3 linked regions of the Methylotuvimicrobium sp. KM2 genome follow. The main gene of each other region encodes a partner of the protein of the gene in region 2 in a complex. Links are inferred from orthologs where the notes say so. Each region holds a gene or a part of one and is shown on either strand. Other genes may lie near its edges.

Region 1 (3,014 bases), 3.8 Mb from region 2 along the record:
AATAACATCAGCAATAATATCAAAAAACCGTAACGCTCTAATTTGTTGTATTGCCAAGCCCATCGGTTCGGCAAAATGCCGGAAACGACGCGACTGCCATCCAAAGGCGGTATCGGTATCAGATTAATCAGTGCCAGCACCAGATTGATCGATATCCCCGCAATGCCCCAATAGATCATCGGCTGTGTCATGAAATCGACATTGATCGTCACACCCGCTCGAGCGATCAACGCCCACCCCACAGCCATCAGTAAATTCGATACCGGACCCGCCAATGCGACGATGGCCATATCCTGCCGCGGATTCTTGAAATTTCGCGCATCGACGGGTACCGGCTTTGCCCAGCCGAATATAAAACCGGTTCCGGTCAATAACAATATGCCGGGCAGAAGAATCGTACCGACCGGGTCGATGTGTTTCAACGGGTTCAAGGTCAATCGACCGAGCATTTTAGCGGTGTTGTCGCCGTATTTTTTGGCGACCCAACCGTGAGCGGTTTCATGTACGGTAATCGCGAAAATCACCGGAATAACCCAGACGATAATACGCTGGATCAAAGACAATTCGTTCATCATAGAGGGATTTCTCGGTTAGTCCAGCATCGGTGCTTGGCCTTTTCCTTGCCTGATAATTTCGAGATTTTTTCCCGAACATTCAATAATTGTAGTCGGTTCGTCCGGCACGATACCGGCATCGATTACGAGATCGAGTTCATGCTCGAGCCGATCGCGAATTTCATAGGGATCGGTTAGAGCCGACGACTCGCCCGGCAAGACCAGCGTCGAGCTGAACAACGGCACTCCAATAGTCTCCACGAGTAATGAGGCGATCGCGTGATCAGGCACCCGAATGCCTATGGTTTTTTTCTTAGGATGTTGCAAGCGGCGCGGCACTTCGCGCGTAGCATTCAGGATAAAAGTGAACGGCCCCGGCGTCAATGCCTTGATCAACCGATAGGCGTCGTTATCGATTTTGGCAAAATTCGACACCTGCGTTAGATCTTGACAGATCAAGGTAAAATTGTGTTTATCGTCCAATTGCCTAATTCTACGAATTTTGTCCAGCGCCTGCTTATCGTCCATTTGACAGGCAATCGCATAGGACGAGTCGTTCGGATAGGCAATCACTCCACCATGCTGCAAGATCTCGACTGCTCGATTGATTAACCGTTGCTGCGGATTCTCGGGATGAATTTGAAAAAATTGCGCCATAGTATGCGTGCTTGAAATAAATTCGGCCATTATACCCGATTATCGCTCCGATTCTTTTTTTGCGACTTTATCGCGCAAATATACCGGCATTGCCTGTTCGACCGGTACGGCTTGATTCAAGTTGAAACTTCGAACGCCGAGCAGTGCTATCGCCGAGGCTTTCGGCAAAGGCGTGTCGTCGACGCCGGCAAGCCAAGCATTCAAGCGATCGTCCAATGCTTCACGGTAGGTTTTCCAGCCGCTACCGATGCCGTAGCCTTTTATTTCGGGGAAGTCGACGTTTTCAGCAGACCCTACCGACTCGGAGCCGAGCAATTCGGCAAAACCCTGGTCGTTTTTACGGTAAACACCCCAAAACACCTCCCCCATGCGCGCATCCATTCCCACGAAAACAACATCTTCGGTCTTGCGTCCAAAGTAGTCCTGAGCCAAGGCCGCCAATGTCGAAACCGGCGCGACCGGCAAATCCAAACCTAGTGCGATACCTTGTATCACGCCGGTCGCAATTCTGACCCCGGTAAAAGAACCGGGGCCCCGGCCGAATGCGAGTCCGTCCAAATCCTGAGGCACGAGCCCCGCCTCGGCCATCAGCGAATCGATCATCGGCAAGATCAATTGCGTATGCGTTCGCGGCGCCAGTTCGAAGCGTTCCAAGATTTCGCCATCGATATATAAGGCGGCCGAACAAGCTTCGGTCGCGGTATCCACTGCCAATAACTTCATGCATTTCGCTCGTTGTAACTATTCTGAGTAAATTAGAATGGGCGTAGGCTATCGATTTATAAGACTATCTGCAACAGGACGTTGCAATCAGAGCTTACGGGGAGGAGTGCTGATTTCAAAAATGTCATTTATTTTTTACCATGAAGAGCATGAAGGACTTGAAGATACAGCGTTTTCAATTTAAATGAGTTACTAACCATTAACCTAAATTCGGCAATAAGTCCACGAAAATCACGAAATACACGAAAGTAATCATGCGGTTACATAATCCTCTTGAATCACTCATTAGGTAAGTAACTCGAAAAGTATAACTAATTGAATATTTTCGTGTGTTTCGTGGACAAAATGCTTTTTCTAGGATTAACAACCTAGATCATCATTATTACCGCTGAAGTGGTGGCTTTGTTTTGATATTTTTTTTTAATCATTAACTGAATTTGAAAACGCTGTATTACTGCATTGAGTTCATCTGTGATATTGGAACAGCTCATAAAGCACTCAATTCTCTTCACTTCATTATCTTCATGCACTTCATGGTAGTAAAAACAAGCTATAAGAGTTGTGCTGCATCAACACCCACAGGGAGGTTATTCCCGCGCACTTAAGAAATACAAACACACAAATTCACCGAACGTTACTGCTCGTTTTGAAAAAAGGCCCGAACATCTTCGATATCACGGGTTCGCCGCATCGGCGGTACGCTGTCGAGAAACATTTGTCCATAAGCGCGTTTTAAGAGCCGCGGATCGCAGACCAGCAAGACCCCGCGATCGCTGACATCGCGAATCAAGCGGCCGACACCTTGCCTCAACGCGATCACCGCGGCCGGAATCTGGTATTCGAAAAACGGATTCAAACCTTGCCGCTCCATCGCGCCGAGTCGAGCCTTCAAGACCGGGTCGCTCGGCGAGGCAAACGGCAATTTATCGATAATCACGCACGACAAAGCCTCGCCTCGCACATCGACGCCCTCCCAAAAACTAGCCGTGCCCAGTAAAATCGCATTACCGGCCCGTTTAAATTCATCCAACAAAATTGCTTTCGGCCGGCTGCCCTGCACCAACAACGGATATTTGATTT
Region 2 (2,967 bases):
CATCGCTGGCTCCGCGAATGGCGCCTTTTTTGTTTAATACGATTTTTACCCAGGGTACATGAAATTCGTTTTGTATCAGTTTGGCAATTTCTTCGATTAATTTTTCGACTAGAAAAAATTCGCTCGCTTCGACAAACGAGATAATGCGTTTGGAAACGGACTTATAGTCGAGGGCATGCTTGATATCGTCGGTCTCGGCTGCTTTGTTAATATCGAAGGCCATTTGGATATCTAGCACTACGGTTTGTTTTTGGGTTCTTTCCCAGTCATAGATGCCAATGATCGTTTCGATTTCCAGACCACCTAAAAAAATGATGTCCATTGAATTTTCCGTTTATTATGTCGTTGAGTTATTATCGATATAAGAATGATATAAGGCCAATTTATAGCAATTGGCCGTAAATATCATCAAATTTATTGAATATTGGGGAAAATACAGTTCTATGTTGATAGGTGAAATAATGCTTGAAGGGTTGTTTGTGCTGTTCGCGTATTTGGCGGGTTCGGTTTCGAGTGCGATTATTGTTTGTCGAATGATGGGTTTACCTGATCCTCGTGAGCAGGGGTCCGGAAATCCCGGGGCGACGAATGTGATGAGAATCGGCGGAAAAAAAGCGGCCGGCATCACGTTGTTAGGCGATATGCTGAAGGGCTTATTGCCTGTGTATTTGGCAAAAATACTGGGCATGCCTGTCGATGCGTTGGCCTTGATCGGTTTGGCGGCATTTCTTGGGCATTTGTATCCGGTTTTTTTTGGATTCAAAGGCGGTAAAGGGGTCGCGACATCGGTTGGTGTATTGCTGGGTTTTTCATGGGTATTAGGCTTCGCGGTTATCGCAACTTGGCTGTTAATTTATAAAATTTCCAAGATTTCGTCTTTATCGGCTTTGATTGCATCGAGCTTATCGTCCGCTTATGCATGGTATATTGTCGAGAGTCCAGGTCTGGTCGGGTCTTGTGTGTTGATGACCGTATTATTATTGTGGCGTCATAAAAGTAACATACAGAGGCTACTGGCCGGCGAGGAGAGCTAAACCAATTGGGGTTCGTTCGGTTTACTTATAATTTTTAGTTAGCAGTTCAGGTGTGTTTGACGAGGGTTTCGGCGCCTCCTTAAGCAATGCCGAAATTTGAAGTGCGAAAGGTATAGCAAGTTAAACCGGCGGCAGTTCTTCAATCGGCCAGCGCGCGCGTGCAAATATAACGCTTCCCTGGTGTTGGTCGGCCATCAATCGTTGGCAACCGGCATAGGCAATCATTGCACCGTTATCTGTGCAAAATTCAGGTCGTGGAAAATAAATTAGGGCTTGTTCTTTGTCGGCCATTTCCGTCAAAGATTGACGAATGGCCGAATTAGCGCTGACGCCGCCGGCCACGACCAGTTTATCCAATCGGGTTTGTTGTAGTGCGCGCTTGCATTTGATGCTCAATGTTTCAGCAACGGCGGTCTGAAATGCGAAGGCGATGTCGGCTTTGTCTTGATCGGATTGCGCTGTGTCGTGCAATGCATTCATTGTGTAAGTTTTTAGGCCGCTGAAACTGAAATCGAGCCCGGGTCGGTCGGTCATAGGCCTTGGGAATTTAAAGCGTGGGGTACCGCGTTTGGCTAGTTCGGATAGTTTGGGGCCTCCGGGATAACCCAGGCCGAGCATTTTGGCGGTTTTATCGAAGGCTTCGCCGGCAGCGTCGTCGAGCGATTCTCCTAATAAGCGATATCGGCCAATACCTGTAACTTCGACCAGCATCGTATGGCCTCCCGAAATCAACAGGGCTAGAAATGGAAATGACGGCGGATTGTTTTCCAGCATTGGCGCGAGTAAGTGTCCCTCCATGTGGTGAACCGCGATCGCCGGTTTACGCCAAGCCCAGGCTAAGCTGTTTGCCGTAGCCGCGCCGACTAGCAAGGCGCCCATTAGTCCAGGCCCCGCTGTATAGGCAATACCGCCGATATCTCGGCTCGTTAGTCCGGCTTCGTTCATGCATTGTTTGATCAGCGGGACGAGTTTGCGAATATGGTCGCGCGAGGCCAGTTCGGGAACGACGCCGCCGTATTCGCTGTGCATGTCGATTTGACTGTAGAGCAAGTGGTTGATGAGACCTTTTTCGGCATGATAAATGGCGACTCCGGTTTCATCGCAGGAAGTTTCTAAGCCTAAAACGTACATGGATTTTTGAAAAAATGCTAAGAGGGCGTATAATAATGAGTTCATTTTTATATAGGGACTATCGTCCCTCGATTTTTAAATATTAACACAGTTGGATCATTAATAATGCCGTCAGTAAAAGTTAAAGAAAACGAACCATTCGATATTGCTATTCGCCGTTTTAAGCGTGCTTGCGAGAAAGCCGGTGTCCTGTCCGAAGTCAGACGTCGTGAATTCTATGAAAAACCCACTGCCGAACGTAAAAGAAAAGGTGCGGCGGCGATCAAGCGTCATTTAAAAAAATTGGCTCGCGAACGTTATGCGTTGAAAAATCTGCGCCGCGGTCGTCCGCAATTATAATTCGGCCGGAATTGATATTAGTATGGAATTACTAAAAGACCGTATCAAGGAAGATATGAAAGCCGCTATGAAGGGCGGCGATAAAGCGAGACTTGCCGTGATACGTTTAATCATGGCGGCCATCAAACAGCGCGAGGTCGATGAGCGTATCGAACTCGATAATGATCAGATCATTGCTGTGCTCGATAAAATGGTCAAGCAGCGCAGGGAGTCGATTAGGCAGTACTCAGGGGCAAGCCGCATGGATTTGGTCGAGGTCGAAGAAGCCGAGATTTTGGTGATTCAGAACTATCTGCCGCAGGCACTAACCGAGCAGGAAATTGATGAAATGGTTGCCGAAGCGGTTGAGCAATCCGGTGCCGAATCGGTTAAGGATATGGGTAAAGTGATGGGGTTGCTGAGGAATAAAATGCAAGGCCGCGCCGATATGGCTATTGTTAGTGCAAAAATTAAAGCCGTTTTA
Region 3 (3,160 bases), 2.5 Mb from region 2 along the record:
ATGGATCGATACAAATAAATCGGCCTTTGACTCTCGAGCAATTTTCATGCGCTTTTTCAGGTCGATGTAGTAGTCGCCTTGACGAACCATCACGGCTCTCATTCCCGGCTTTCTGTCGATCAATGCCGCTAATTTTTTTGCGATCGCAAAAGTCACGTCTTTTTCATGAGTGCCGTGCGGGCCTTTTGCTCCAGGGTCTTGACCGCCATGACCGGCATCGATCGCTATTACAACGTCTTTGCTGCGTTGCGGCGCTTTTTTCACCGATTTATTATGTGATACAGCTAACGCTTCGGAACTCGCGGAAGGCCTTTTAGCAGGATTAGGCGAAGCGTTTCGCTTTGAAACCAATGGATGCGATGCAACCGAAAGTGAAACGGGAGGCTTGGCAGCAAGAACATCCTGTTTGGCAAAAAAATCAATCATCAATTGATAGCCACCGGATTGATTAACCGGAATCGTCAAATTCTTAGCTATTCCGTTCTTTTTCAAATCGACGACAACTCGCAAATCTTTATCGTTACGAACCGCGCTTCGAATTTTTTTAAACAACGGATGATTGGAAGACGGTTGCTCAAGTTTTCCGTTTAAACGAGCATCACGGATGTCGATAACTAAACGCGGGGGATTATCCAGTTGAAATACTTTATGTGAAAATTTCGCCGACAGATCGAAAATCAACCGGGAGTGATCGGAAGAAATTTGATGCTTCAAGGAATTAACCGCCGTTTGTTGCGCAAACGCCGATCCTGCCCAGAAATGCAACACCGCAATAAATAACATATTGATAAAACTACGCATGACCCAACCCAAGCTTGCTATTTTACCGACGGTAAATCCCCGTCATTGAAAGTTTGCCGCTAAATTTCCGGACTTAATTTCAATAAGTATCCAGTTCAATTAAAATTAGCAGACATTATCTTTTTAACTTTTCTAGTAACTATTCAGAGCATGCGGTAGGTTGGCGTCAGGCATTGATTTCTAAGGACGCGTGAACCCAGCACCTAAATAATCCAAAATTGTTTATCATAGCAAATGGATTATGGTATTTAGTTGCTGGGTGAATACATCCCTGTAAACTCTGACTGCAACGTCCTGTTGCAGACAGCCTTATAAATCAATGCCTGACACCTTCTCATACATGACCTATGCTGAATAATTACCTTTTCTATAACTTTAAGACTTGAGCACCGAAATTAGACGTTAAGGAACGGGCATTTTATATCTTTCGCAACCGTCAGTTTTTTTGTCCTTCCCTAAGCAATTGAAAATACAAGCACTTCAATGAATCGCTTAGTTTTTTCTCTATTTCAAAAGCCTTCAAGTTATAAATTCGTTTAAAGTATAGCAGTATGTCTTTGTTTTATCACGCTAGATAAAAAGTTTTTTAAGCTTAAATTGCTGGTCTCCACTTTTAGGTTTCGCTCTTGCCCGACAACGCTCAATGTCAAGACTAAATCAGGCTCCGGCAGAAAACCTTCGCCCATTTCCGGCCACTCGATTAAACAAACCGCATCTTGATCCAAATAATCATTAATCCCGATCCACTCCAGTTCTTCCGGGTCGGAGAGGCGATACAAATCAAAATGAATAACTGCTCGACCACTCGGCATATACTCCTCAACGAGCGTATACGTCGGACTTTTAACCGCACCCTGATGACCCAAAGCCCTCAACAAGCCCCGAACCAACGTAGTTTTTCCGGCACCTAATTGGCCTTTTAAAAAGATCAAGCATTTATGCGGCAACTGCCTCGACAGCTCGGCGCCGAATGCTTCGGTAGTCTCGGCATTTCTCAGTTTTATTTGCATTAATTTACCAAACGCCTCAAATAAGGCATCAAATCGGTCGCTAAAAGACCCCGCTCACCGCCATCGACAGCAGCCGCATCGGCAGCCGAACCATGAATATAAACACCATACTCGGCGCTTTCCCAGTTGCTGAATCCCTGAGCCAATAGTCCGGCAATCACTCCGGTCAGAACATCCCCCATGCCTCCGGTTGCCATGCCCGGATTACCGACATCGGCAACTGCGACATGATGGTGACTAGCAATCAATGTACCCGCCCCTTTCAGCACACAAATACCGCCATATTGCCGCCTGATCGAATTTACTGCGGCGAAACGATCATGTTCGACTTCGGATACCGAGCATTTCAACAAACGCGAAGCCTCGCCCGGATGCGGCGTCAATATGAAATGGTCACCGTATTGGCCCGAATCCGCCAGCCAGTTCAAGCCGTCAGCATCGATCACCGTTGGCTTAGCGAATCGGATCGTGGCATCGAATAAACCTTTCGACCAATCGCTTCGTCCCAACCCGGGTCCTAATACAAGAACATCTGCACAATCGATGATCGTCTCTATGCTCTCCGGATCGAGGTCACCTCGACACATCAATTCCGGCCGCGAGCTATTGATCAATATAGCGTGCTCAGGATGCGTCAACACGGTAACGAGCCCCGCACCAACTCGTAACGCGGCTTCACCTGCCATGCGAATCGCTCCCGAATAACCGACATCACCGCCAATCACTAAGACACGGCCAAAATGACCTTTGTGCGCACAGCGACTTCTTCGCGGTGGTTGCAGAAAACGAATGCGTTGCGCGGCACAATCGACCCTGTCAAAAACCGCGTTAGGAATATCGAGCGATGCATAATAAACTTTTCCGCAATAATCCGGCGCATCTCCGGTAAACAAGCCTTTTTTCAACCCGATAAAAGACACGGTCAAATCCGCTTTGACCGCACAACCCATGATTTTTCCTGTATCGGCATTCAATCCGCTTGGAATATCGACCGCAATGACGAAAGCCCGACTGGCATTGATGGCCGCTATCGCATCGGCATGTAAACCTTCGACTTCACGATCCAAGCCGGTACCTAATAGCGCATCGATGATCACTTCTTCGCTAAGTAAAGCTTTCGTATCATAGCCCGCAACTTTACAGCCGCTATCGATGCAATCTCGATATGCCGTGAGCGCATCGCCCTTAAGCCTAGAAACCTCGACAACAGAATAAACCGTTACCTCCATTCCGGCAGCAATTGCTAAACGCGCTATCACATAGCCATCTCCGGCATTGTTACCGCCGCCACAAAAAATCGTGCAACTTGTCGCTTCCGGACAGAACGCCTTGACCCGCTCAAATACCGA

What was found.
Region 1: the proteins of tsaD (region 2) and tsaB are in contact, whole or in part, in a solved structure (PDB 4WQ4), measured with the Escherichia coli proteins. The link is inferred for Methylotuvimicrobium sp. KM2 from one-to-one orthologs.
Region 3: the proteins of tsaD (region 2) and tsaE are in contact, whole or in part, in a crystal structure (PDB 6N9A), measured with the Thermotoga maritima proteins. The link is inferred for Methylotuvimicrobium sp. KM2 from one-to-one orthologs. Residues at the interface, in WP_004082750.1 of Thermotoga maritima: Cys10, Asp11, Arg49, His50, Leu82, Gly84, Gly135, Gly136, Glu154, Thr155, Leu156, Asp157, Asp158, Ser159, Glu162, Asp165, Lys166, Arg169, Leu170, Tyr175, Lys213, Thr214, Leu217, Tyr218, Gln221, Arg222, Asn324; in WP_004082108.1 of Thermotoga maritima: Leu37, Gly38, Lys46, Lys57, Val59, Lys60, Ser61, Thr63, Phe64, Thr65, Leu66, Met67, Val69, Pro71, Tyr82, Arg83, Leu84, Asp86, Asp88, Phe89, Asp93, Ile128, Asp130, Glu131, Arg134.

Annotation. Positions count from the first base shown.
Region 1 is NZ_CP150634.1:3,917,184-3,920,197, forward strand. Bases 93-2,946 are described here. They hold tsaB (tRNA (adenosine(37)-N6)-threonylcarbamoyltransferase complex dimerization subunit type 1 TsaB), read right to left. Parts: upstream 1,935-2,946; coding sequence 1,251-1,934; downstream 93-1,250. Other genes in these bases: WJM45_RS16445 (site-2 protease family protein), read right to left, coding at 93-575; WJM45_RS16450 (L-threonylcarbamoyladenylate synthase), read right to left, coding at 591-1,211; WJM45_RS16460 (ATP-dependent DNA helicase), read right to left, coding at 2,569-2,946. Also shown: more of WJM45_RS16445, read right to left, coding at 1-92; more of WJM45_RS16460, read right to left, coding at 2,947-3,014. UniProt on the Escherichia coli protein: Required for the formation of a threonylcarbamoyl group on adenosine at position 37 (t(6)A37) in tRNAs that read codons beginning with adenine.
Region 2 is NZ_CP150634.1:98,091-101,057, forward strand. Bases 161-2,967 are described here. They hold tsaD (tRNA (adenosine(37)-N6)-threonylcarbamoyltransferase complex transferase subunit TsaD), read right to left. Parts: upstream 2,166-2,967; coding sequence 1,155-2,165; downstream 161-1,154. Other genes in these bases: folB (dihydroneopterin aldolase), read right to left, coding at 161-322; plsY (glycerol-3-phosphate 1-O-acyltransferase PlsY), read left to right, coding at 459-1,034; rpsU (30S ribosomal protein S21), read left to right, coding at 2,271-2,504; WJM45_RS00450 (GatB/YqeY domain-containing protein), read left to right, coding at 2,527-2,967. In the rest of the region: more of folB, read right to left, coding at 1-160.
Region 3 is NZ_CP150634.1:2,639,808-2,642,967, forward strand. What follows is about bases 75-3,074. They hold tsaE (tRNA (adenosine(37)-N6)-threonylcarbamoyltransferase complex ATPase subunit type 1 TsaE), read right to left. Parts: upstream 1,812-3,074; coding sequence 1,338-1,811; downstream 75-1,337. Other genes in these bases: WJM45_RS11200 (N-acetylmuramoyl-L-alanine amidase), read right to left, coding at 75-801; WJM45_RS11210 (NAD(P)H-hydrate dehydratase), read right to left, coding at 1,811-3,074. Outside these bases: more of WJM45_RS11200, read right to left, coding at 1-74; more of WJM45_RS11210, read right to left, coding at 3,075-3,160. UniProt on the Escherichia coli protein: Required for the formation of a threonylcarbamoyl group on adenosine at position 37 (t(6)A37) in tRNAs that read codons beginning with adenine.